DNA from 3 places in the Streptomyces sp. NPDC002896 genome. Region 2 is predicted to be linked to each of the others. Evidence: predicted binding sites of a transcription regulator. Region 2 holds the regulator's gene; each other region holds the start of a gene.
What was found. The regulator HrcA, encoded in region 2, represses chaperone genes, less so after heat shock. The targets are predictions, from matches to a motif close to TTNGCACTCNGNNNNNCNGAGTGCNAA.
Positions count from the first base shown of each region.

Region 1: a site for HrcA is predicted at 1,156-1,182, ahead of groES (co-chaperone GroES). Genes of this name have one in related genera too.
Region 3: a site for HrcA is predicted at 813-839, ahead of groL (chaperonin GroEL). Genes of this name have one in related genera too.

Region 1 is NZ_JBEOVA010000007.1:195,514-197,780, reverse strand. It holds gene ABT009_RS14670 (polysaccharide deacetylase family protein) at 98-1,066, shown strand; gene groES (co-chaperone GroES) at 1,327-1,635, shown strand; gene groL (chaperonin GroEL) at 1,745-2,267, shown strand, end outside.
Region 2 is NZ_JBEOVA010000016.1:89,464-91,730, reverse strand. It holds gene dnaJ (molecular chaperone DnaJ) at 1-472, opposite strand, end outside; gene hrcA (heat-inducible transcriptional repressor HrcA) at 473-1,489, opposite strand; gene ABT009_RS27845 (MBL fold metallo-hydrolase) at 1,760-2,267, shown strand, end outside.
Region 3 is NZ_JBEOVA010000021.1:30,868-33,134, forward strand. It holds gene ABT009_RS31460 (cold-shock protein) at 410-613, shown strand; gene groL (chaperonin GroEL) at 966-2,267, shown strand, end outside.

The DNA.
Region 1 (2,267 bases), on a different contig from region 2:
GCCGTCGCAGGTCGCAGGGCAGTCGCAGGCCCGACGCGCGCAAGTCCTGCGGTGGTTGCCGCAGGGCACGCCCGAGGCGCGGGTCGGGCAGGGGCCGTTGCGAGGATCGGCGCGCGGGCCGGCGCGGCGTACGCGGCTTCGGCGAGCCCCGCTCCGGGTCTGTCTCGCCGTACTCGCCGTCGCATCCGTCGCCTCGGGCTGCGGCGATGGCGGCGAAGCCTCCGGTGGCCGCTCGGGGGCCGTCTCCCGGCCGGGTCCCGGCCCCGGCCCCTTTCCCGGCCCGGGCCGCCACCCCCAGGCCCCGCCCGCCCGCGCCCTCGACGAGTACGCGCAGCACCTGATCGACTCGCAGGCCGCCCGGGTCGCCGCCGCGAAGCGCTGGGGCCTGGCCGGGACGCCACTCCAGGCCCCCGCCCCGCCCGCCGTCAAGCCGGGGATCGAGACTCGTGAGGGCTTCGAGGTCACGGACGGCGACGGCCTGCCGCCCGTCTTCACGACCGTCCCCACGAAGGACAAGGTCGTCTTCCTCACCATCGACGACGGCGCTGAGAAGGACCCGGCGCTGCTGAGGATGATGAGCGAGCTGAAGATCCCGTACACCGCCTTCCTCAGCGACTACCTGGTGAGGAAGGACTACGGATACTTCAAGAAGATGCAGGGGCTCGGCGTCACGCTGAATAACCACACGCTCAACCACCCCTACCTGCCCGGCCTCTCGTACGACGAGCAGCGGCGTGAGATCTGCGGCATGCAGGACGTGATCGAGAAGCAGTACGGCAAGCGCCCCACGGTCTTCCGCCCGCCCTTCGGCAACTACAACCGGGACACGCTGCGCGCCGCCAAGTCCTGCGGCATCAAGGCCGTTCCGCTGTGGAACGCCGAGGCCTTCGTGGACCACATGGAGTGGCGGGAGTGGGACCGCGACCTCCACCCCGGCGACATCATCCTCACCCACTTCCGGGGCCGCGATGAGTGGAACGGCGCCATGCCCGACATGATCCGGAACGTCATGAAGGTGATCACCGACAAGGGATATGCCGTGGCCAGGCTGGAGGACTACCTCTGACGGAAGCTGCGCCGACCCTGTATGCCGGATTCGTACGAACGTCTCGCGACCACTCCGCACGAGCGATTCGCGGTGTTGTCTGCGCCGCGTTGGCACTCCGCTTGACCGAGTGCTAATCGCGGTCATAGTCTCGGCTCTGGCACTCCCCCCTGGAGAGTGCCAGACGCGACGGGCAGGTCCGGCACCCGCGACGACGGATCGACCTGGTCGCCACCTCAGACAGTTAACCCCGTGAGATCTCCGAAGGGGGAGGTCGGATCGTGACGACCACCAGCTCCAAGGTTGCCATCAAGCCGCTCGAGGACCGCATCGTGGTCCAGCCGCTGGACGCCGAGCAGACCACGGCCTCTGGCCTGGTCATCCCGGACACCGCGAAGGAGAAGCCCCAGGAGGGCGTCGTCCTCGCCGTGGGTCCGGGCCGCTTCGAGAACGGCGAGCGCCTTCCGCTCGACGTGAAGACCGGCGATGTCGTGCTGTACAGCAAGTACGGCGGCACCGAGGTGAAGTACAACGGCGAGGAGTACCTCGTCCTCTCGGCGCGCGACGTCCTCGCGATCGTCGAGAAGTAAGTCACCCGCAAGATTTGCTTGTGAGCTGCGCCCCTGGCCACCCCGCTGAAGCCGGGCGGCGAGGGGCGCAGTTCTTTCATACGAGTTCCGAGAGGGCTGAAACGCTCCCATGGCGAAGATCCTGAAGTTCGACGAGGACGCCCGTCGCGCCCTCGAGCGCGGCGTCAACAAGCTCGCCGACACGGTCAAGGTGACGATCGGCCCCAAGGGCCGCAACGTCGTCATCGACAAGAAGTTCGGCGCGCCCACCATCACCAACGACGGTGTCACGATCGCCCGTGAGGTCGAGATCGACGACCCGTACGAGAACCTCGGCGCCCAGCTGGTGAAGGAGGTGGCGACCAAGACCAACGACATCGCGGGTGACGGCACCACCACCGCCACCGTGCTGGCCCAGGCCCTCGTCAAGGAGGGTCTGCGCAACGTCGCCGCGGGCGCTTCCCCGGCCGCCCTGAAGAAGGGCATCGACGCCGCCGTCGCCGCCGTCTCCGACGAGCTGCTCGCGACCGCGCGCCCGATCGACGAGAAGTCCGACATCGCCGCCGTCGCCGCGCTGTCCGCCCAGGACCAGCAGGTCGGCGAGCTCATCGCCGAGGCGATGGACAAGGTCGGCAAGGACGGTGTCATCACCG
Region 2 (2,267 bases):
GCGCCGAGGTGCCAGGGGCGGCACCCTCGCCGTTGCAGGTGTTGCACACCACGGCCGTGTCGACCTGGATGTCCTTGGTGGTCCCGAACGCCGCCTCGTCCAGCTCGATCTCGAGCCGGATCATCGCGTCCTGACCGCGCCGCGTACGCGACCGCGGGCCCCGCTGGGACGCCGTACCGAAGAAGGCGTCCATGATGTCCGAGAAGTTGCCGAAGCCACCGGCGCCGAAGCCGCCTGCGCCCGCGCCGCCGCTCGCCGAGAGCGGGTCGCCGCCGAGGTCGTAGACCTGCTTCTTCTGCGGGTCCGACAACACCTCGTACGCGGCGTTGATCTCCTTGAAGCGCTCCTGCGTCTTCGGGTCCGGGTTGACGTCCGGGTGCAGCTCGCGGGCGAGCCTCCGGAAGGCCTTCTTGATCTCGTCCTGGGAAGCGTCGCGGCGCACGCCGAGTACGGCGTAGTAGTCCGTGGCCACTTACGACTCCGCCAGGATCTGTCCGACGTAACGTGCCACTGCGCGTACTGCTCCCATCGTTCCCGGGTAGTCCATGCGGGTCGGGCCGACCACGCCGAGCTTGGCGACTGCCTCGCCGCCCGAACCGTAGCCCACCGACACCACAGACGTGGAGTTGAGCCCCTCATGGGCGATCTCGTGACCGATTCGTACGGTCATTTGCGAATCCTTGGCCTCGCCGAGCAGCTTGAGAAGCACGACCTGCTCCTCCAGCGCCTCGAGCACCGGCCGGATGGTGAGGGGAAAGTCATGTCCGAAGCGGGTGAGATTGGCGGTGCCGCCGATCATCAGCCGCTCCTCGGTCTCCTCGACCAGGGTCTCGAGCAGCGTCGAGAGCACGGTCGAGACGGTGCCGCGGTCCTCGGTCTCGAAGGCCTCCGGCAGATCCTGCACCAGCTGCGGGACGTCGGTGAAGCGGCGGCCGACGACCCGACTGTTGAGCCGCGCCCGCAGATCGGCGAGCGAGGTCTCGCCGAAGGGTGCGGGGCAGTCGACCATGCGCTGCTCGACACGGCCGGTGTCCGTGATCAGTACGAGCATCAGCCGGGCCGGAGCCATCGACAGCAGCTCCACATGGCGCACCGTCGACCGCGTGAGCGACGGGTACTGCACCACCGCGACCTGCCGGGTCAGCTGGGCGAGCAGCCTCACCGTACGTGCCACGACGTCGTCGAGGTCGACGGCGCCGTCGAGGAAGTTCTGGATGGCCCGGCGCTCGGGCGGGGTCATCGGCTTGACGCCCGCGAGCTTGTCGACGAAGAGGCGGTACCCCTTGTCCGTGGGGATCCGCCCCGCGCTGGTGTGCGGCTGGGCGATGTACCCCTCCTCCTCCAGCACCGCCATGTCGTTGCGTACGGTCGCCGGGGAGACACCGAGACTGTGCCGCTCTGTCAGGGCCTTGGAGCCGACGGGCTCCTCGGTGCCGACATAGTCCTGGACGATGGCGCGCAGTACTTCGAGTCTGCGTTCACTGAGCATCCGCGCACACCTCCAGGTCGTGTCGTCCCTTGCCGCCTCTCGCCTGGCACTCACTGTGCCCGAGTGCCAGCCTTCCCGGGCCAAGTGTACGGCCGGTGGGTACGGCCCCGGCAAGGGCGGTCACACCGGAGCGCTGCCGATATGTGCGGTCTGGGCTGGGGTGTCGCGCCGCGACAGGCCCCGGGGACTAGCGTCGCCGGTAGGGAAGTGGCAACCGGATGGTGAAGGTCGTGTCGTGGGACTCGTGACGGACGTGGCGTGGGGAACCTGATGGACGTGGCGTGGGGAACACGGGGCTGGGAAGGGATGTCGCCCCGCGTGGGCAGGCGCCGGCTGCCGGTGTGGGACTGCACGGTGGGCCTGATCGTGGGCGAGGGGGCGGCGCTCATGGTCGACGCGGGGTCGAGCCTGCGGGAGGGTGCTCAGTTGCGCCAGGAGGCACAGCAGCTGCTCGGCCCCGGCCGGCGCGTGACGCATCTCGCACTGACCCATCCGCACTTCGACCATGTGCTGGGCGCGGCGGCGTTCGCGGGGGTCGAGGTGTACGGCCCGGTGGGGCTCGACTGGGTCTTCGCGGCGGGCCGGAAGGATCTCCTGGCCGACGCGGTACGGCACGGGCTCGACCCGGCGGACGCGGCGGAGGCCGCGGACCTCCTCGTCGCTCCGCGTCACCGGGTCAGCGGCGAATGGACCCTCGACCTGGGCGACGGCCACCAGGTGCTCCTTGCGAATGTGGGCCCCGGCCACACAGGACACGACATGGTGGTCCTGGTCCCCG
Region 3 (2,267 bases), on a different contig from region 2:
CGCACGCTGCGTCACAAGAATTGCCCCCTCCGCGAGAGAAGCGGAGGGGGCAATTCTGCATGGTTGAGCGCGGTACAGTTGGGGAACTCGGTTCGCCGTTCTTGTCCGGCGCATATGACTTCGCGTCCGGTGGCCGACGAGAAGTAGCCAAAGTGCACCATTCTTTTGCGCCATACATTCCTTTTGCCGGGCCCGACTTGCCCTGAGTCCTGACGGAATCTCCATATATCTCCGATCGGGCGCGCCCGGATTTCTCGTCCGATTGACCTGTTGCAGACGGCAGTTGGGCAGATACATTCAGCCGCGGTCGACGCGTTCCGGCGCACACCCCCAACCGTTGGGGGGTGAGGTCTGACCCGGGTCCGCGAAGTGCGGTCCTGTGCAAGGGCCAGTAATAGGGGAGTTAGGCATGGCTCAGGGCACCGTCAAGTGGTTCAACGCGGAGAAGGGGTACGGCTTCATCGCGGTCGACGGTGGTGCGGATGTATTCGTCCACTACAGCGCGATTCAGATGGACGGCTACCGCACCCTGGAAGAGGGCCAGCGGGTCGAATTCGAGATCTCGCAGGGTCAGAAGGGACCGCAGGCGGACATGGTCCGCATGGCCGGCTAAAGCGCCGACTGACTGCAACGACGTTTACGGAGGGCCCGTATCCCGGTGGGGGTACGGGCCCTTCGGTGTGCCCGACTGCTCGCGCGCGGACGGGAGTCTCTCCGGGCCTTGGCCCTCGGGGGCGCGCGCCCTGTCCCGGAGGGGGCGCGCACCCCTACAGGCGCTTGCACTCGAGGGGGGCGAGTGCTAATCATTGGCGTTAGCACTCTGACAGTGAGAGTGACAACGAAGGACCGGGTCGGTGAGGCCCGCAGGCCGTGTGGGGCAAGGAACCACGAGGCAGGCAGGCCGTCCGTCGCGGGCGCCAGCGCGGTCCGGAGAAATCCACCCCAGTCCGGGAGGACCACTTCACATGGCCAAGATCATCGCGTTCGACGAGGAGGCACGGCGCGGTCTCGAGCGCGGGATGAACCAGCTCGCCGACGCCGTCAAGGTCACCCTTGGCCCCAAGGGTCGCAACGTCGTCCTCGAGAAGAAGTGGGGCGCCCCCACGATCACCAACGATGGTGTGTCCATCGCCAAGGAGATCGAGCTCGAGGACCCGTACGAGAAGATCGGCGCCGAGCTGGTCAAGGAGGTCGCGAAGAAGACGGACGACGTCGCCGGTGACGGCACGACGACCGCGACCGTCCTCGCCCAGGCGCTGGTCCGCGAGGGCCTGCGCAACGTCGCCGCCGGTGCCAACCCGATGGCCCTGAAGCGCGGTATCGAGAAGGCCGTCGAGGCCGTCTCCGCCGCCCTGCTCGAGCAGGCCAAGGATGTGGAGACCAAGGAGCAGATCGCCTCCACCGCCTCCATCTCCGCCGCCGACACCCAGATCGGCGAGCTCATCGCCGAGGCCATGGACAAGGTCGGCAAGGAAGGCGTCATCACCGTCGAGGAGTCCCAGACCTTCGGTCTGGAGCTCGAGCTCACCGAGGGTATGCGCTTCGACAAGGGCTACATCTCGGCGTACTTCGCCACCGACATGGAGCGTATGGAGGCCGTCCTCGACGACCCGTACATCCTGATCGCCAACTCGAAGATCTCCTCGGTCAAGGACCTGCTGCCGCTCCTCGAGAAGGTCATGCAGGGCGGCAAGCCGCTGCTGATCATCGCCGAGGACGTCGAGGGCGAGGCCCTGTCGACCCTGGTCGTCAACAAGATCCGCGGCACCTTCAAGTCCGTCGCCGTCAAGGCCCCGGGCTTCGGTGACCGCCGCAAGGCCATGCTCGGCGACATCGCCATCCTCACGGGCGGCGAGGTCATCTCCGAGGAGGTCGGCCTCAAGCTGGAGAACGCGACCCTGGACCTCCTGGGCCGCGCCCGCAAGGTCGTCATCACCAAGGACGAGACCACCATCGTCGACGGCGCCGGCTCCGCCGACCAGGTCGCCGGTCGCGTCAACCAGATCCGCGCCGAGATCGAGAACTCCGACTCGGACTACGACCGCGAGAAGCTCCAGGAGCGCCTGGCGAAGCTGGCCGGCGGCGTGGCCGTCATCAAGGCCGGTGCCGCCACCGAGGTCGAGCTCAAGGAGCGCAAGCACCGCATCGAGGACGCCGTCCGCAACGCGAAGGCGGCCGTCGAGGAGGGCATCGTCGCCGGTGGTGGCGTGGCTCTCATCCAGGCATCCGCTGTCTTCGAGAAGCTCGAGCTCGACGGTGACGAGGCC